DNA from 2 places in the Neorhizobium sp. LjRoot104 genome. Region 2 is predicted to be linked to the other one. Evidence: predicted binding sites of a transcription regulator. Region 2 holds the regulator's gene; the other holds the start of a gene.
What was found. Region 2 encodes PhoB, which activates phosphate uptake and scavenging genes when phosphate is short. Its sites were predicted from a motif close to TGTCATNNANCTGTCAT; they were not measured.
Positions count from the first base shown of each region.

Region 1: the regulator PhoB is predicted to act here: its motif matches at 3,486-3,502, upstream of ACSQ8R_RS19485 (NAD-glutamate dehydrogenase).

Region 1 covers NZ_CAXURS020000001.1:3,967,548-3,974,916, forward strand. The annotation lists gene ACSQ8R_RS19465 (aspartate-semialdehyde dehydrogenase) at 1-782, shown strand, start outside; gene ACSQ8R_RS19470 (lytic murein transglycosylase) at 986-1,798, shown strand; gene ACSQ8R_RS19475 (carbonic anhydrase) at 1,817-2,491, opposite strand; gene pdxY (pyridoxal kinase PdxY) at 2,561-3,433, opposite strand; gene ACSQ8R_RS19485 (NAD-glutamate dehydrogenase) at 3,609-7,369, shown strand, end outside.
Region 2 covers NZ_CAXURS020000001.1:110,359-117,727, forward strand. The annotation lists gene ACSQ8R_RS00570 (Hsp33 family molecular chaperone) at 1-41, opposite strand, end outside; gene argF (ornithine carbamoyltransferase) at 256-1,173, opposite strand; gene ACSQ8R_RS00580 (aspartate aminotransferase family protein) at 1,226-2,422, opposite strand; gene ACSQ8R_RS00585 (GcrA family cell cycle regulator) at 2,831-3,367, shown strand; gene ACSQ8R_RS00590 (PACE efflux transporter) at 3,556-3,993, shown strand; gene phoB (phosphate regulon transcriptional regulator PhoB) at 4,004-4,687, opposite strand; gene phoU (phosphate signaling complex protein PhoU) at 4,718-5,431, opposite strand; gene pstB (phosphate ABC transporter ATP-binding protein PstB) at 5,477-6,292, opposite strand; gene pstA (phosphate ABC transporter permease PstA) at 6,306-7,369, opposite strand, start outside.

The DNA of each region.
Region 1 (7,369 bases), 3.9 Mb from region 2:
GTGCGCAGGGCTGCGTCGTCATCGACAACTCTTCCGCCTGGCGTTACGACCAGGACGTCCCGCTGATCGTTCCGGAAGTGAACCCCGATGCGGTCGCCGGCTTCACCAAGCGCAACATCATCGCCAACCCGAACTGCTCGACCGCGCAGCTCGTCGTCGCCCTGAAGCCGCTGCACGACTTCGCCAGGATCAAGCGCGTCGTCGTCTCGACCTACCAGTCGGTTTCCGGCGCCGGCAAGGAAGGCATGGACGAGCTCTTCACCCAGACCCGCGCCGTCTTCGTCGCCGATCCGGTCGAATCCAAGAAGTTCACCAAGCGCATCGCCTTCAACGTCATCCCGCATATCGATAGCTTCATGGAAGACGGATATACGAAGGAAGAGTGGAAGGTTCTCGCCGAGACCAAGAAGATGCTCGATCCGAAGATCAAGGTGACCTGCACCGCGGTGCGCGTTCCGGTCTTCATCGGCCATTCGGAATCGGTCAATATCGAGTTCGAAAACGAGATCACTGCCGACCAGGCCCGCGATATCCTGCGCGAAGCCCCGGGCTGCCTCGTCATCGACAAGCATGAGAACGGCGGCTACATCACGCCTTACGAATGCGCCGGCGAGGATGCCACCTACATTTCCCGTATCCGCGAGGATGCGACGGTGGAAAATGGCCTCAATATCTGGGTGGTTTCCGACAACCTGCGCAAGGGCGCGGCACTCAACGCCATCCAGATTGCCGAATTGCTCGTAAATCGCGGCCTGATCAAGCCGCGCAAGGTTGCTGCCTGATAAATAATAAATTTATTAAGCATGTTCAGATAGAAACCCTGCCAGAAATGGCGGGGTTTTTCTTTCGAATCACCTACATCACGAACTATTCATGAACGGGTGAGTTGCGATTGTCTGCAGCCGCCGCCATAAGGCCGAAACAAAACACATTCTCCGGACGCCTCTGACTTGAGCGATCCGGCTCTCGGGACGGGTTTGACCGCATGAAGAAGATTTTGCTGGCAGGATTGATCGCAACCGGTTTCATGACCGCCACCCCGGCGTTTGCCGCGCTCCAATGCGGCAACGATTCATCCGGCTTCGCCCGCTGGGTCGATGAGTTCAAACGGACTGCCCCTGCGAACGGCGTCAACCCTTCCGTCGTCGAAAAGGCTTTCTCGAACGTCTCCTACAACCGCCCGACCATCAGCGCCGATCGCGGCCAGAAAAGCTTCAAGCTTTCCTTCGACGAGTTCATGAAGAAGCGCGGCGGGGCTGCCATCATCTCCCGCGGCAAGGGCATGAAATCCGGCAACGCCTCGCTGTTTGCTCAAATCGAACGTCGCTTCGGCGTGCCGGCCGGTCCCATCATCGCCATCTGGGGCATGGAAACCGGTTTCGGCAGCTTCATGGGCGATCAGCACACGCTCTCCGCCGTTGCAACGCTTGCTTACGATTGCCGCCGCTCCGCCTATTTCACCGAGCAGCTTTATGCGGCCCTCCAGCTCGTCGGCCGAGGCGATCTGAGCGTCACCGCCCGCGGCGCTGCGCATGGCGAGATCGGCCAGACGCAGTTCCTGCCGCTGAACGTCATCCGGTACGGCGCCGACGGCGATGGGGACGGTCATATCGACATGGTCCGTTCTCGCGCCGATGCGCTTGCATCGACCGCCAACTTCCTGAAGGGACACGGCTGGAGGCCGGGTGCCGGCTATCAGCCGGGCCAGCCGAACTTCGTTGCCATCCAGGGCTGGAACGCCGCAACCGTCTACCAGCAGGCAATCGCCTATATGGGCGCCCAGATCGACGGCCAATAAGCCTCGTTCGTCGTGAAATCAGGCCGAGATCTGCTCGGCCTCGATCGGCGGCTCATCCAGGTTGGGACGGACGAAATCGCCCTTGCTGTCCATGATCCAGAGCTCGCCGGTCGAGATGTCGAACCAGGCGCCGTGAATGCCGAGCTTCCCCTCTTCGTCGTGTTTTCGAACAAAGGGAAACGTCTGCAGATTGGCGATCGAATTGCGGATCGAGACCCGCTCCAGCGCGGTCTGGCGTTCGGCCTGCGTCATCAAGTCGTTGTTCTGGATCTGCTCGGCGGCGGGCCTGACCAGCCCCATCCACTTGCCGATGAAATCCCCCGGCGACAGCGGCTTCATGGAGGGATCCAGCGCCGCCTGGATGCCGCCGCAGCGGCCATGGCCCATCACCACGATATTGTCGATCTCAAGCACCTGAACGGCATATTCGATCGCCGCCGACGTGCCGTGGAACTGCCCGTCGGGCTCGTAGCGCGGCACCATGTTGGCGACGTTGCGCACCACGAACATCTCTCCGGGGCCGCAGTCGAAGATTGTCTCCGGCGCGGCACGGGAGTCGCAACAGGCGATCAGCAGCGTATGGGGCTTCTGCCCCTTGTCCGCCAGCACACGGTAGCGCTCGCGTTCGTCACTATAGCGACCGCTCATGAAGTTGCGGTAGCCCGCCAGAAGTCTGTCAGGAAAATCCGTCATGCAGCAACGATTATAATGGCTCCGGCCGAAGATCAACGGCCATTGTGCATATGCGAAATTCCTATGCCCTCAACGCCTGGCCCGCTGCAAGGGGTGCACGAGCCGGCGCATCTGAACCATCGCCATGGGCGTGGAGAGGCTCGACGCATCGGTCTCCAGCGTCAGTTCGTCGCCGCCGCGTTTTGCGGTGCGCGCAAGGATCTCGAAAACGCTCGCCGTCGCCAGCTGCAGCGCCTTTTCCTCGTCCATGCCGGCCAGGATGCGCCCGAGGAACAGGGCTCCCAAAAGGTCGCCGAGCCCGTTCGGCGGATTGTCGATCAGCCGGTGTTCGGCAAGCAGCGCATGTTTGCCGGTCAGGTAGAGATTGCCGGTGCTGCCCGCCATCATCGGCACCGCCGAGGTCACCAGGATGCGCGGCGGCCCGAGCGCGACTGCCGCGTCCATGATGTCGTTGTTGGTTTCGAGCGGCGCACCGGAAAGCCAGGCGAGCTCATAGCGGTTCGGCGTGGCGATCGTCGCCAGCGGAATGAGTTCGTCGCGGATCGCTTCCGCCGTCGGCTGCGGAATATAGAGCCCGCCGAGATCGCCCATGACCGGATCGCAGACATAGAGAAGGTCGGGGTTTTTCTCCTTCAGCGCCCTTATCAGCCGTGCGACGGAACGCGGCTGGGCGGCATTGCCGAAATAACCGGTCAGCACCGCCTTCACTTCTCCCAGCCATGGCGCGCGAATAAGATCGTCTATAGCTTTGTCGAAATCTGATTCGGGAAAGGTCAGCCGCGTGGAAGGCCCATGACCGGGATGCCAGGGGAGTACGACGGTCGGCATTGCCCAGACGGGAAAGCCCAGCGTCTCGAGCGCGAAGACGGCGGCGCGATTGCCGACCGAGCCGCGTACGACATGGCTGGAGATGACGAGGACGGCGCTGCTGGTATCCTGCATGAGATTGACTTCCGGCTATGATGGCCCTGTTGATCGTTTCTTCGTCGCCGCATGTCAACAAGGCTTCACGGAAGAATGAAACGTGTGGTGCCGACTGACATGGATCGGCCACGTTGCCGCATGATGACACAAATCTGGTTTATTCCGTCAGAGCACGGAAAAAGGGGAGAGGGACATGGCCGTCAGGCAAAATCCGAAACGGGAAAAACAGATCGAAAGCGCGCGCAAGATCGTTGCTGCGAGCAAGGGGCCGCATCTCGACCCCCTTATCCTGTTCGGCCGGGCCAGCACTGACGACCTCGAAAGCTACACGCCGGACATGCTGGCGCTCTCCGCCAATCACGCAGCCGCGCGGCTGATGGCCTGGCCCCGGGTGCGGGCAGACATCACGGTCGAACCGATCGCCGGCGTCGAGCCGAACAAGGTTCCGGTCTCGGTGCTGACCGTGGTCGACCGCAACATGCCCTTCCTGTTTGATTCGGTCATGGGCGAAGTGACCGCGACCCACCGCGACCTCACCATGGCGGTTCATCCGATCCTGGTCGTCGAGCCGGGCAAGGAACCGGTGCTGCGCTCCAACGAGCAGCCCGGGGATCCGGCCCATCATGTCAGCCTCATCCAGATCCATCTTTCGCCGCTCAACGAGGAACAGGCCGCTTCGCTCGTCGAGCGCATCCGCTACATCCTCGACCAGGTGCATCTGTCGATCACCGACTGGGGCTCCATGCTGGAAGTCCTCGACGGTGCCGCTAGGCAGCTCAGCAACTCGACAAGCCGCCGCAAGGCCGATCGGGATGAGGCGCTCGCCTTCCTCGACTGGCTGCGCGACGACAATTTCACCTTCCTCGGCATGCGCGAATACGTCTATTCCGGCAAGGGCACTGAGGCCAAGGTCGAGCGGGGCAAGGGCCGCGGTCTCGGCATTCTCTCCGATCCGGATGTGCTCGTCCTGCGCCAGGGCAAGGACGCGGTGACGACCACGCCGGAAATCCTGGAATTCCTCGACGGCCCGGATTTCCTGATCGTCACCAAGGCCAATGTGAAGTCCGTCGTCCACCGCCGCGCCTATATGGACTATGTCGGCGTCAAGCGCTTCGACGAAAAGGGCGAAGTGGTCGGCGAACTGCGCGTCGTCGGCCTTTTCACCGCGACCGCCTATACCCATTCCGTCCGCGATATCCCGCTCCTGCGCGCCAAGGCCGGCCGGGTCGAAGAACATTTCGGCTTCGACCCCGACAGCCATTCCGGCCGCATGCTCGAAAACACGCTCGAATCCTACCCGCGCGACGATCTCTTCCAGATCGATACGGAGCTGCTTGCCCGGTTCTGCGAGCAGATCATGGAACTGAGCGAGCGTCCGCGCGTCCGGGTTCTGCCGCGCATCGACCATTTCGACCGTTTCGTTTCGGTGATCGTCTACGTCCCCCGCGAGGACTATAATTCCCTGGTCCGCGAGAAGGTCGGCGACTACCTGACCAAGGTCTATGACGGCCACGTCTCCGCCTATTACCCGGCTTTCCCGGAGGGCGGCGTCGCCCGCGTCCACATGATCATCGGCCGCCGCAGCGGCAAGACGCCGCGAATCGCCCAAGCCAAGCTCGAAGAAGCGATCCGGCTCATCGCCACCCCCTGGGAGGACCGCTTCGCCGCACTTGCGGAGGAGGGGCCGCGGCTCTCCGTCACCCAGGCCTTCCAGGAAGCCTTCTCGCCCGAGGAAACCTTCGCCGACCTGCCGGACATCGCCGCCTGCGCCGCGGGCGAAGCGATCCGCATCGCCTTCTATCGCCGTCCCGGCGACACGGCGAACACGGTATCGCTGAAGATCTTCCACCGGGACCGGCATCTGTCGCTTTCCCGCCGCGTGCCGCTTCTCGAAAACCTCGGTTTCCATGCCGTCAGCGAGCAGACGTTCGAGATCCAGGTCGGACCCGAGCACGACCGCAGCCAGGTCGTCCTCCACGACATGGAACTGCAGCTCGGCGACGGCCGCGAGGTTGACCTTGCCCGCGAGGGACTGCTGCTCGAAGAGGCCTTCCTGTCCGCCTTCGAAGGCCTGATCGACAACGACGCCTTCAACCGGCTGGTTCTGCTCGCTGGCCTCTCCGCCCGCGAAGTCACGGTGCTGCGTGCGTACTCCCGTTACCTGCGCCAGACCGGCATCGTCTATTCGCAGTCCTATATCGCCGATACGCTGGTCAAATACCCGGCCATCTCCGCGGCCATCTTCCGTCTCTTCCGCGACGGTTTCGATCCGAAGATCGCTGAGAAGGCCCGCGTCAAGAAACTTACCGACCATCACGCCGAGATCGAGGAAGCGCTCGGCAACGTCCCCAATCTCGATGAGGACCGCACGCTTCGCCGTTTCGTCAATGCGGTCGATGCGACGCTCAGGACCAACTATTTCCAGCGCGACGCCAATGGCGCGCCGCACCGGATGTTCGCCTTCAAGCTCGATCCGAAGCTGCTGGACGCCCTGCCGGAACCCCGCCCCTTCCGCGAAATCTTCGTCTACGGCACCGAGGTCGAAGGCGTGCATCTGCGCTTCGGCAAGGTCGCCCGCGGCGGCCTGCGCTGGTCGGATCGCGGCGAGGACTACCGCACGGAAATCCTCGGCCTCGTGAAGGCCCAGCAGGTCAAGAACGCCGTCATCGTGCCGGTCGGCGCCAAGGGCGGCTTCTTCCCGAAAATGCTGCCCCCCGCAAGCGCCCGAGACGCCTTCTTCAATGCCGGCAAGGAGGCCTACAAGACCTTCATCCGCACCCTTCTGTCGATCACCGACAATATCGTTGGCGCCGACATCGTCGGGCCGCCTGACACGATCCGCCTCGATGGCGACGATCCCTATTTTGTGGTGGCCGCCGACAAGGGCACGGCAACCTTCTCCGACACCGCCAACGGCCTGGCCCAGGAAGCCGGCTTCTGGCTGGACGACGCCTTTGCGTCAGGCGGTTCCGCCGGCTACGACCACAAGAAGATGGGCATCACCGCCCGCGGCGCCTGGGAGGCCGTGAAGCGGCATTTCCGCGAGAAGGACATCGACATCCAGACGACGCCGTTCACGGTCGCCGGCGTCGGCGACATGTCCGGCGACGTCTTCGGCAACGGCATGCTTTTGTCGCGCAAGATCCGCCTCATCGCCGCCTTCGACCATCGTGACATCGTCATCGATCCCGATCCGGATATCGAAAAGTCGTTCGCCGAGCGCGAACGCATGTTCGCCCTGCCGCGCTCGAGCTGGCAGGACTATGACAAGTCGACCCTTTCCGAAGGCGCGATGATCATTTCCCGCTCGGAAAAGTCGGTCAAGCTCACCAGGCAGGCCGCCGCCGCGATCGGCATCGACAAAACGACCGCAACGCCCTTCGAGATCATGACCGCTATCCTCAGGAGCCCTATCGACCTTCTCTGGTTCGGTGGCATCGGCACCTATATCAAGGCCGCTCACGAGACCGATACGGAAGTCGGCGACCGCGCCAATGATCCGATCCGCATCACCGCGGCCGAAGTGCGCGCCAGCGTCATCGGCGAGGGCGCCAATCTCGGCATGACCCAGAAGGGCCGCATCGCCTATTCGCTGAATGGCGGACGCTGCAATTCCGACGCGATCGACAATTCGGCCGGCGTCAACTCCTCCGACGTCGAGGTCAACATCAAGATCGCCCTCAACCCGGCCATGCAGGACGGACGCCTGACCCGCGACAAGCGCAACCAGCTTCTCGCCTCGATGACCGAGGAAGTCGGCCATCTCGTGCTGCGCAACAACTACCTGCAGCCGCTGTCGATCTCGCTGACTGAACGCAAGGGCACCGGCAACCGGGAGGAACTTTCACGGCTGATGTCGGTGATGGAATCCCTCGGCCAGCTCAACCGCAAGGTCGAAACCCTGCCCGACGACGCGGAGCTTGCCGAGCGTTATTCTTCCGGCAGGCCGCTGAC
Region 2 (7,369 bases):
GCAAAGTCGAGTTCGTTGAGTTCTACAGTCGCTTCCGCCATGACTTCACTCCTTCGCGCCGACCCAAAAACCTTTACACAAGCGCCAGCCCGAGCGGAACCGCTGGCCGGAGGAAAAGACGTCGACGATGTGTGTTGAAACGCCAGTCCAGAAGACGGCGTATTGTTGAAAGCCGACAGATGGGGGATCGCGGGGCGGAAATCAAGGTTCGACTACTGCCGCCGGCTCTCCGCACCCGCGCGGGGAAGTTTGCGCTCAGACCGCGCCGAAGCACCAGGCGAGAATGGATTTCTGCGCGTGCAGGCGGTTTTCGGCCTCGTCGAAGACCACCGACTGCGGGCCGTCGATCACCTCGTCGGTGACCTCCTCGCCGCGATGGGCCGGCAGGCAGTGCATGAACAGTGCATCCTTGTCGGCCCGCTTCATCAGGTCGGCATTGACCTGGAACGGCTGGAAGACGTTGTGGCCGCGCGCCTTGTGCTCCTGGTTCATCGACACCCAGGTGTCGGTGACGATGCAATCGGCGCCGGCAACCGCCTTTTCGGCGTCGTGGCAAAGCATGATGTTGCCGCCGTTGTTGCGCGCCCAGTTCAGGAACTTGTCGGCGGGCTCCGAACCCATCGGCACCGCCATGTTCATGCGATAGCCGAAACGGGCGGCACCTTCCACGAAGGAATGCAGCACGTTGTTGCCGTCGCCGGTCCAGGCGATCGTCTTGCCGGCGATCGGCCCGCGATGTTCCTCGAATGTCATGATGTCGGCCATGATCTGGCAGGGATGCGTGTCGTCCGTCAGGGCGTTGATGACCGGCACGGTGGCGTGTTCGGCCAATTCCAGCATGCGGGCGTGATCCGTGGTACGGATCATGATGGCATCGACATACCGCGACAGAACCTTGGCGGTATCGCCGATCGTCTCGGCACGACCGAGCTGCATTTCGGTGCCTGACAGAAACAACGTTTCGCCGCCGAGTTGGCGCATGCCGACATCGAAGGATACGCGGGTGCGGGTGGAGGGCTTTTCGAAGATCATCGCCAGCATCTTGCCGGCGAGCGGCTTTTCCGCCGTGCCGGCCTTGGTCGCCTGCTTGCGGATCTTCGCGTCGTCGAGGATGACCCTGAGATCAGCCGCGGAAACAGCGGAAAGATCGAGAAAATGCTTGGGAGATGCCATGTGATGTTCCCTGTGAAGCGGGAAACCTGCAACGGCGTCCCGCTTTGCCCGCTCAGGCCGATTTCTTCATCTCGGAAGCGGAAAGCTTTTCCGCCGCCCTCTCGATGCGGGCAAGCCCTTCGCGGGCTTCCTCCGCCGTGACTGTGAGCGGTGGCAGGAGACGCACCACGTTGTCGCCGGCCGGAATGGCCAGCATGTGTTCGCCGCGTATGGCAGCAACCAAGTCGCCCGCGGGCACCTTCGCCTTCACGCCGAGCAGCAGGCCTTCGCCGCGAACGTCCTCGATGACATTGGGGAAGCGGTCCTTCAGGCTCGCGAGCCCCTGGCGCAAGACCAAGGCGACGTCACGGACGTTTTCCAGGAAGCCATCGCCCAGGATCACGTCGAGCACCGCATTGCCGGCCGCCGTGGCGAGCGGATTGCCTCCGTAGGTCGTGCCATGGGTGCCAGCGGTCATGCCGGACGCGGCGTCCGCCGTGGCAAGGCAGGCACCGAGCGGGAAACCGCCGCCGATGCCCTTGGCAAGCGCCATGATGTCGGGCGTCACGCCCGCCCATTCATAGGCAAACAGCCTGCCGGAACGGCCGACGCCGGTCTGGACTTCGTCGAAGACCAGCAGCAGGCCGTTGTCGTCGCAGATCTGGCGCAGCGCCTGGAGGAATTCCTTCGGAACCGGCCGCACGCCTCCCTCTCCCTGGATCGGCTCGATCAGTATGGCCGCGGTTGCATCGGTGATCGCAGCCTTCAGGGCATCGATATCGCCGAACGGCACCTGATCGAAGCCTTGGACCTTCGGGCCGAAGCCTTCGAGATATTTCGCCTGGCCGCCGGCAGCGATGGTCGCCAACGTACGGCCGTGGAAGGCGCCTTCGAAGGTAATGATGTGGAAGCGCTCCGGATGCCCCTTCACGAACTGATAGCGGCGCGCCGTCTTGATGGCGCATTCCAGGGCCTCGGCGCCGGAATTGGTGAAGAACACCTTGTCCGCGAAAGAATTGTCGGCGAGACGACGCGCCAGCTTCTCCTGGCCGGGCTGTTCGAAGAGGTTGGACGTATGCCACACCTTGTCGGCTTGCGCCTTCAGCGCACCAACGAGATGCGGATGGCCGTGACCGAGCGAATTGACCGCGACGCCGGAACCAAAATCGAGATATCGCTCCCCACTTTCCGTCACAAGCCATACGCCCTCGCCGCGCTCGAAACGCAGCGGAGTCCGGGCAAACGTGTCGAAAAGCGCGGCTTCAGCCATGGCGACATCACTCCTCTAGGCAGTCCAGAAAGGCCCATGGAACGGGCCGAAAAAATCAAAAATGCCGCCCACTGGGCGGCGGGGGCACTATCGGGGTTTAGGCCGTCAATGTCAACAAAGCTCGGCGTTTTGGGCAAGCCAAGGCGGGAAAGCGACAGGCGTCGGCCTATGTGACAAAAATGACTCTCCCGGACAGCAAGTTGGGGAAAACCACGAAATCGATTCCCGCAGATTCCCCCGACTCTTGCCACGGAGTCAGCCTCACACTAGGTTAAAGATCAATTACTAGACTGCATGCGGCGGAACTAGTCACCTCAAGCATAGATATAGTGGGTGCTGCGAAATGAATTTCGCAGCAAAGGTGGAAGGATTCTGCATGCCAGCAACGTTCAAAGGCGGAGAACGGGCATGAACTGGACAGACGAGCGTGTCGAGAAGCTCAAAAGATTATGGTCGGAGGGCCTCAGCGCCAGCCAGATCGCAGCGCAACTTGGAGGCGTGAGCCGAAATGCCGTGATCGGCAAGGTGCATCGTCTCAGCCTGCCGGGCCGGGCGAAAGCCGGCGGCACGGTTGCGACCAGCCGTTCATCGACGGCCAAGCGCACGACGTCGGCGCCGCGGGCTCCAAACTACGCATCGCGCGTCGCGACCCGGACCGTTACCCGCGCCGTCGGTGCGACGATGGTCAAGGAAGAGGTCGAAATCGAACCCTATCAGGAGATGGAGTATCGTCCCGCCTCCAACGTGGTGGTGCCGATTTCCCGTCGTCTCGCATTGACGGAACTGACCGAGCGCACCTGCAAGTGGCCGGTCGGCGATCCGCTCAAGGAAGACTTCCACTTCTGCGGCTGTGAATCCCCGGATGCGTCGCCTTATTGCGGCTATCACGCAAAACTCGCCTACCAGCCGGTCAACGAGCGCCGCAAGGTTGCCGCTCGGGTCTGAGCGGCGGCGCGACACGAGGACAAGATCGAAAGCGGGCGCGAGGCCCGCTTTTTTGTTGCGCATGGCAGACATGTCGGCCAGGCCTTGCTCCGGATCGGCATTGCGCCTATTTGACGGAGCAGCGAGGACGACCTCCCCCATTCGGGCAAAAACTCCGGGACGACCCGGAACGCACCCAGGAGGTCATCATGCGCTCGACACGCGACCGTATCCGCCATGCCATCAGCTTCGAACTGATCGGGCTCGCTCTCATCACGCCGCTCGGCGCTATCGCCTTCGGCATGCCGGCTGCCGACATCGGCGTGGTCGGCATCGGCAGCGCGACGATCGCCACCGGCTGGAACTATCTTTACAATCTCGGCTTCGACCATCTGATGCAGCGCTTCACCGGCACCACGCAGAAAAACACCGCGATACGCGTGGCGCATGCGGTGCTGTTCGAACTTGGTCTGCTGATCGCGCTTCTGCCGCTGATCGCCTGGTATCTCGGCGTCAGCATCCTCCATGCGCTGATGATGGATGTGTCTTTCGCGGTCTTCTACGTGGTCTACGCCTTCGTCTTCAACTGGGCCTATGACCGGATCTTTCCGCTGCCGGAATGGCAGCGGCAGACCCGGGCGGCCTGAAAGCCGCCTCTCAGGATTCCATCGAGTAACCCGCGCCGCGGACGGTGCGGATGACATCCTGCATGTTGGAGAAGTTGAGCGCCTTCCTGAGGCGCCCGACATGGACGTCGACGGTACGCTCGTCGACATAGATGTCATGCCCCCAGACGCCGTCCAGGAGCTGCGACCGTGAGAACACACGGCCGGGCGAGGCCATCAGGAATTCCAGAAGGCGGAATTCGGTCGGGCCGAGGCGCACTTCACGGCTCTTGCGGTGAACGCGATGGGTTTCCCGATCGAGTTCGATATCGCCGCAGCGGAGCACGCTGGAGAGCACTTCGGGACGGGCGCGGCGCAGCATCGCCTTGACGCGGGCCATCAGTTCCGGCGTCGAGAAAGGCTTCACCACATAGTCGTCGGCGCCGGTGGCGAGGCCGCGAACACGTTCGCTCTCCTCGCCGCGGGCCGTCAGCATGATGATCGGCAGGCGCTCCGTTTCCGAGCGCATGCGCAGCCGGCGGCAGAGTTCGATGCCGGAAACGCCGGGCAGCATCCAGTCGAGTATCAGAAGATCCGGCGTACGCTCCTGAAGCCGGATCTCGGCTTCATCCCCCCGCAGGATCGTCTCGACCTCATAACCTTCCGCTTCGAGATTGTAGCGAAGAAGCACGCTGAGTGCTTCTTCATCCTCCACCACAGCGATTTTAGGCAGCATTTCGGCTCTGCTCCGTCAGCATTCCATCATTTATTCGGTAATCGCGCCGAGCGTGTTCGACGAGTCGTCCTTCGGGCGATCGCCTTCCGGCTGGGCGCCGGTGGTCATGTAGTAGATGGTTTCGGCGATGTTGGTGGCGTGGTCGCCGATACGCTCGATGTTCTTGGCGCAGAACAGCAGGTGCGTGCAGGTGGTGATGTTGCGCGGATCCTCCATCATGTAGGTGAGGAGTTCGCGGAACAGCGACGTGTACATCGCGTCGATTTCCTCGTCGCGGATGCGGATCGCCTCGGCCTTTTCCGCCGAGCGCGTCGCGTAGACGTCGAGGACGTCCTTGAGCTGCACGAGGGCGAGATCGGAGAGATGTTCGAGGCCGCGGGCGAGCTTGCGCGGAACGCCGGTGCCCTGAACCGCGATGACGCGCTTGGCGGTGTTCTTGCCAAGGTCGCCGACGCGCTCCAGATCGGACGCGATGCGCAGCGAACCGACGATCTCGCGAAGGTCGGCTGCCACGGGCTGGCGGCGTGCGATCGTGACGATCGCCTTGTCGCCGATCTCGCGTTCGGCGTGATCGAGGATCACGTCGTCGGAGATGACCTTCTGGGCCAGGGCAGCGTCGGAATTGACCAGCGCGCGCACGGCGTCCGAGCACATCTGCTCGGCGAGGCCGCCCATTTCGGAGATGCGGCGGCTCAGGTATTTCAGTTCGTCGTCATAAGCCGACAGGATATGGGTCGATGCCATCTTCTCGTCCTCAAAATTGATTTTCAGGCGGCGCGGTCGGCTGGATCAGCCGAAACGGCCCATGATGTAATCCTGCGTGCGCTGGTCGTCGGGATTGGTGAACATCTTGTCGGTGTCGTTCTCCTCGACGAGCTGGCCGAGGTGGAACATGGCGGTGCGCTGCGAAACGCGGGCAGCCTGCTGCATCGAATGCGTCACGATGACGATCGTGTAGTTGGCGCGCAGTTCATGGATGAGTTCTTCAACCTTGGCGGTCGCGATCGGGTCGAGAGCCGAGCACGGTTCGTCCATGAGGATGACTTCCGGCGACACGGCGATCGCGCGGGCGATGCACAGACGTTGCTGCTGGCCGCCGGAAAGGCCGGTGCCGGATTCATGCAGTCGATCCTTGACTTCGCCCCAGAGGCCGGCGCGCTGCAGGCTCGCCTCGACGATCTGGTCCATGTCGGCCTTGTTCTTGGAAAGGCCGTGGATGCGCGGACCGTAGGAGATGTTCTCGTAGATGGTCTTCGGGAACGGGTTCGGTTTCTGGAAAACCATGCCGACGCGAGCGCGAAGTTCCACGACGTCGATGTTCTGGTCGTAGATATCGTCCGAGTCGAGGGTGATCTTGCCGGTAACGCGGCAATTCTCGATCGTGTCGTTCATCCGGTTGAGGCAGCGCAGGAAAGTGGACTTGCCGCAGCCGGAAGGGCCGATGAGAGCTGTCACCGTGTTTTCGCGAACGTTGAGGTTCACGTCGAAAAGCGCACGCTTTTCGCCGTAATAGACGGAAACGTCCTTGCCGATCATCTTGTGAGAAGCATCACTCATCTTTTGGTCCAGCGCCTTTTCAACTGCCGATTCTGACATCATGTTCATTGTCATACTCCTTCTACCAGCGCCGCTCGAAGCGACGCCGCAAGAGAATTGCGCCAACATTCATTAGGATGAGGAACAGGAGCAGGATGATGATTGCTCCCGAGGTGCGTTCGACGAACGCGCGTTCCGCTTCGTTCGCCCACATATAGATCTGTACCGGCAGCGCCGTCGAAGGATCGAGCGGCGTCGTCGGATAGTTGGCGACGAAGGCCACCATGCCGATCAGGAGCAGCGGTGCGGTTTCGCCGAGTGCGTGTGCGAGGCCGATGATCGTGCCGGTCAGGATGCCGGGCATCGCGAGCGGCAGGACATGGTGGAAGATCGTCTGCATCTTCGAAGCGCCGAGGCCGAGGGCGGCCGCACGGATCGACGGCGGCACGGCCTTCAGCGCCGCGCGGGTGGCGATGATGATCGTCGGCAGCGTCATGAGGGTAAGTACCAGGCCACCGACGAAGGAGGCCGAGCGCGGCAGGCCCACGAAGTTGACGAAGACCGCCAAGCCAAGCAGACCGTAAACGATCGAGGGAACGGCCGCGAGATTGTTGATGTTCACCTCGATCAGGTCGGTGAACTTGTTCTTCGGGGCGAATTCCTCAAGATAGATCGAGGCGGCGACGCCGATCGGCAGCGACAGGACGAGCACGATCAGCATCATGTAGAACGAGCCGATCAGCGCGACGCCGACGCCGGCCGCTTCCGGACGGCTCGATGCGCCGTTGACGAAAATGCCGCCGTTGAAGTGCTTGGCAAGCGCCCCGCTGTCGGAGAGCTGCTTCATCCAGCCGAGCTGCTGGTCGTTGACCTTGCGGTTCTCCTGGCCGACGTCGAGGTCGATCTGGCCCTTGTAGGCCGAGTCGATGTCGCCGGAGGCAAGCAGTGTCACCGTATGCGTCGTGCCGATGATCGCCGGATTGGCGACCACCAGGTCGCGCAGCTGGACGCGGACGCCGTCCGACAGCATCTGGCCGATGGCGCGGGCCGCGACACGGTCGTCGACGCTGACGTTGAGCAGCTTGGCGAGAGCGTTGCGGGCGACGATCGGATAGTTCGCCGTCATCAGCTTCTGTGGATTGGTGG